Regions from separate parts of the Allobosea sp. RAF48 genome, predicted to be linked through region 2. Evidence: predicted binding sites of a transcription regulator. Region 2 holds the regulator's gene; the other holds the start of a gene.

Region 1 (2,392 bases), on a different contig from region 2:
GATTTTTATCTTTGTGCTCATGATTTCAACTACCTGCTCGCGGAACATTTTTAGCGAGAATTCTGTCAATTCTCTGCCATATCCGGCCGGCATCGGCGGGCCCTTGAAAGTGGACAACGCTGTCTGGCTGCCCGGAAGCCAGGGGTAATCCAACGGCTAACACCCGGCCCACAACGCTCAGTGGGCCGGGGCGAAGTCGTGTCCCCGCTCGATGAATAACCCGGCCCGCTCGCGCCGGGCCGGGCGCGTCGTCAGGCCCTGCCCCGTGAGCCTTCCCTTCGGCTTCCCATGAACGCAGCCACGTCGGGCGCGAGAAGGTCGTGCCTTTCCGCCCATGAGGCGAATAAGCCCCGCGCCGTTTCCGGTTCGATCTCGCCGCGGATCGCCGCCAGGCAGGCTTTCAAAGCAAAGCCATGGACCGGATCGCGCCTGCTCACCGGCCAGTCGGCCAGGAACATGAAGGCCTCCATCGCCGACGCAATCGCCGCCGGGTGCCCGAGACCGGTCAGGATAACAACCGGTCTCTCAAAGTCGTCAGATGTCATCATGCAGTCCTCCCTGGGCGGGGAGCGAGTGCCAACGTTGCCATAGCCATATCCTCCTGGAAGCAACATGGATCCGGTTTGGTTGATCGCCGCGTCGAACCGATTGTCGTGATCGGCGGCTCCCTGATTTTGGTGAGGGTTTTGCTCAGATCAAGCCCTTGCAGCTATCGATCGGTACGTTGCGCGGCTCGTCGCTACTGGAGGCGAAATTCCCCGCTCACCGCGCTGAGGTCGGCAGGGCCGATCAGGTCCTTATGAGCGACGGTGATGCGGAAGAGTTTGCCCTCGAGCTTGGCCTGCCAGAAGGCAAGGAACTTGTTCAGTTCGGGAAAGCGAGGGGCGAGGTCGTAGTCCTGCCAGATGTATTCCTGCAGGATCGAAGGGTGGTCGGGCAAGCGGTAGAGGATCCCGGCGGTGGTCAATCCGTAGCCGGCGATCTGGCGGGCGAAGTCCGTCGAAGCCATTCCTTTCAGCCCCCTGGTTTCACTGCGCCGATGGCAGCGCGTTTCCAACGTCTTGGCAAGCCGAAAGTTTGCGTTTTCGCTGCCTTTTCAGCCTGTTAGCACTCGATCAAAAAAAGTGCTGCCGGCCTCTTGAAGGCCAAAAATGAGCAACCCAAATCATCGCGCGGGCACGGCGCCTCAGGGGCGTGCGGAACCTCGCCGCGAGACCCGAACAGGGCCGAGCCGCTTTGACATGTGACCGACATGGAAACTGGAGGAACTCATGAAGTTTCGGCCACTGCATGACCGCGTCGTCGTGAAGCGCATCGACGCCGAGGAGAAGACCAGGGGCGGGATCATCATTCCCGACACTGCCAAGGAAAAGCCGCAGGAGGGCGAGGTCGTTGCTGTCGGCGCCGGGGCTCGCGACGAGACCGGCAAGCTCGTGCCGCTCGACGTCAAGGTTGGCGACTGCGTGCTCTTTGGCAAATGGAGCGGCACCGAGGTCAAGATCGATGGCCAGGATCTCCTGATCATGAAGGAGTCCGACATCATGGGCGTCGTCGAGACGGCTGCTGCCCTCAAGAAGGCCGCCTGACGGGGCCTTCATCCCATCTCATCAACCTGAAACCTCAAGTCTGAAGGAGTGAGGAATCATGGCTGCGAAGGACGTGAAGTTTTCGCAGGACGCGCGCGAGCGGATGCTGCGCGGCGTCGACACGTTGGCCAATGCCGTGAAGGTCACGCTGGGTCCGAAGGGCCGCAACGTCGTGATCGGGAAGTCGTTCGGCGCCCCGCGCATCACCAAGGATGGCGTCACCGTCGCCAAGGAGATCGAGCTTTCCGACAAGTTCGAGAACATGGGCGCCCAGATGGTCCGCGAGGTGGCGTCGAAGCAGAACGACGCGGCCGGTGACGGCACCACGACCGCCACGGTCCTGGCCCAGGCGATCGTCCGCGAGGGGGCCAAGGCGGTGGCCGCCGGCATCAATCCGATGGATTTGAAGCGCGGCATCGATCTCGCCGTCGAGGCGGTGACGAAGTCGCTCGGCGAGCATTCCAAGACCATCACCGGCTCGGAGGAGGTCGCGCAGGTCGGCACCATCTCTGCGAATGGCGACCGTACGATCGGCGAGATGATCGCCGAGGCGATGAAGAAGGTGGGCAACGAGGGTGTCATCGCCGTCGAGGAAGCCAAGACCGCCGAAACCGAACTCGACGTTGTCGAAGGCATGCAGTTCGATCGCGGCTATCTCTCGCCCTATTTCGTGACCAACACCGAGAAGATGGTCGCGGAGCTGGAAGACCCGTACATCCTGATCCACGAGAAGAAGCTCTCTGGCCTCCAGACGATGCTGCCGCTGCTGGAAGCGGTGGTGCAGACCGGCAAGCCCCTGCTGATCG
Region 2 (2,392 bases):
ACATCTCCAAAATCCGCGGTTCCGCTGCTGCGCCCTTGTATTCGGTGATGCCCCGGAGGGTATTCGCGATCAGCCACCACGGAGCCAACATGCGCACCTCACACAACTTATGGTTGCATGATCAATGCATATGCGCCTCCCCGACGCAATGCCGCAGCGGCAACTGCGTTAACGACAGAGGCCCGGCAGTGCACCGGCCACTGCCCGGCGCCTCGTTTCCGCAGCCCTGCAGAAGGCCGCGATCAGCCTTCGGCCTGAGCCTCGCCGCGGATATAGGGCTCGACAGGGCCCTTCAGCGTGATCGTCATCGGGCGGCCGAAGCGATCCTTGGCGTTGCCGGCCGCGACCTTCACCCAGCCTTCGGAGACGCAATATTCCTCGACATTGGTCTTCTCGACGCCCTTGAAACGGATGCCGATGTCGCGCGCCAGCACCTCGGCGTCGTAAAACGGGCTGTCCGGGTTGACGGAGAGGCGGTCGGGAAGCTGGTCTGACATGGGCTTTGGCTCTTGTGGATTCGGGGGCGCTTTCGCGCGGAGATAGCCTCATCCGCGACGGAAGCCAAATTCTTCAAGATGGAAACGCGTCGTCATCCCGGGCGAGCGGCGAAACCGCGCCGATCCGGAAGCCCTGGCGGCGTTCCGGTTTTCTTCGATGGCTTGCGGGCCACGCCCGGAACAACGGCGTACTTCCTCAGACAGATGCTGCGCGTCAGCGTTCGCCGTCGAGCAGGCTGCCGACCACCTTGGCGGTGTAGTCGACCATCGGGACGATGCGGGCATAGTTCAGACGCGTCGGGCCGATGATGCCGACGACGCCGACGATGCGCTGCTCGGCATCGCGGAAGGGGGCCGCCACCATCGAGGAGCCCGACATCGAGAACAGCTTGTTCTCCGAGCCGATGAAGATGCGCACGCCGTCGCCATCCTCCGCTCGCGACAGAAGATCGATCACGTCGGTCTGGGTCTCGAGATCGCCGAAGAGCAGGCGGATGCGCTCGAGGTCCTCCTGCGCCTTCAGGTCCTCGAGCAGGTTCGCCTGGCCGCGGACGATCAGGTGCCGGTCGCTGCTCGGGCCCGACGAAGTGGCGATGCCGTTCTCGACCAGCCGGGCGGTCAGCGCATCGAGCTCGCGCTCCATCTGCGTGCGCTGGGTCGCGATCTCGCCGCGCAATTCGGCGAGCGTCTTGCCGATGATACGCGCGTTGAGGAAGTTCGCGGCCTCGCTCAGCGCCGAAGCCGGCAGGCCGGGCGGCAGCGCCAGCAGGCGGTTCTCGACCGTGCCGTCCTCCGCGACGAGCACGACCAGCGCACGGGCGGGATCGAGCCGGACGAACTCGATGTGCTTGAGCCTTGGATCAGCCTTGGTGGTGACGACGACACCAGCGCCGCGCGACAGGCCGGAGAGCAGCGCCGAGGCCTCGGTCAGCGTCTGGTCGAGGCTGCGGTTGGTTGCGGCAGCCCTGATCTGTGCCTCGATGCGCTTGCGCTCGTCGGAGGTGAGGTTGCCGACCTCCATCATCGCATCGACGAAGAAGCGCAGGCCTCGTTCCGTAGGAAGGCGCCCCGCAGAGGTGTGCGGCGCGTAGATCAGCCCGGCCAGCTCCAGATCGGTCATGACGTTGCGCACCGTCGCCGGCGAGAGCGACATCGGCAGCAGGCGCGCGATGTTGCGCGAGCCGACAGGCTCGCCGGTCGTCAGAAAGCCGTCGACGATCTGGCGGAATATCTCGCGCGAGCGCTGATCGGTCTCGACCAGGCTGCTTATCGTCTCGGGGCGGGGCGTGTGGGCGCTCATGAACCTTTACGGGCGAACCGTTCCTCTGTCCTATTGTCGTCACGCGATGCGCATGGATCAAGGGGTAGAAAGCCCCCCTGCCTTGCCGTACCGGGCGGGAGAGCCTAAAAGCCGCCACTTCTCCGCAAGACAGGATCATTTCATGCGACCCTCCAAACGCGCCGCCGACGAGATGCGCAAGGTCACGCTCGAACGCGGCGTGGTGCGCTATGCCGAGGGCTCCTGCATGGTGACGTTCGGCGAGACCAAGGTGCTCTGCGCCGCCACCGTCGAGGAAAAGGGCCCGCCGTGGCTGCGCGGCACCGGCAAGGGCTGGGTCACCGCCGAGTATTCGATGCTGCCGCGCGCAACGCATGAGCGCACGCGCCGCGAGGTTACCTCCGGCAAACCCTCTGGCCGCACGCAGGAGATCCAGCGACTGGTCGGGCGCTCGCTTCGCGCCGTCGTCGACCTGACCGCGATCGGCGAGCGCCAGATCGTCGTCGACTGCGACGTGCTGCAGGCCGATGGCGGCACCCGGACGGCGTCGATCACCGGCGCCTGGGTGGCGCTGCACGACGCGTTGAAATGGATGGAAGGCCGCGGGCTCCTCAAG

Evidence for each region. The regulator HrcA, encoded in region 2, represses chaperone genes, less so after heat shock. The targets are predictions, from matches to a motif close to GTTAGCACTCNCNNNNNGNGAGTGCTAAC.
Region 1: the regulator HrcA is predicted to act here: its motif matches at 1,104-1,132, upstream of groES (co-chaperone GroES).

What each region holds. Positions count from the first base shown of each region.
Region 1 covers NZ_JBFRDZ010000017.1:80,123-82,514, reverse strand. Annotated here, with positions in the region: gene AB4Z10_RS25465 (DUF982 domain-containing protein) at 252-545, opposite strand; gene AB4Z10_RS25460 (usg protein) at 740-1,009, opposite strand; gene groES (co-chaperone GroES) at 1,272-1,586, shown strand; gene groL (chaperonin GroEL) at 1,645-2,392, shown strand, end outside.
Region 2 covers NZ_JBFRDZ010000007.1:75,560-77,951, reverse strand. Annotated here, with positions in the region: gene AB4Z10_RS14925 (C40 family peptidase) at 1-91, opposite strand, end outside; gene AB4Z10_RS14920 (DUF3297 family protein) at 243-497, opposite strand; gene hrcA (heat-inducible transcriptional repressor HrcA) at 712-1,797, opposite strand; gene rph (ribonuclease PH) at 1,940-2,392, shown strand, end outside.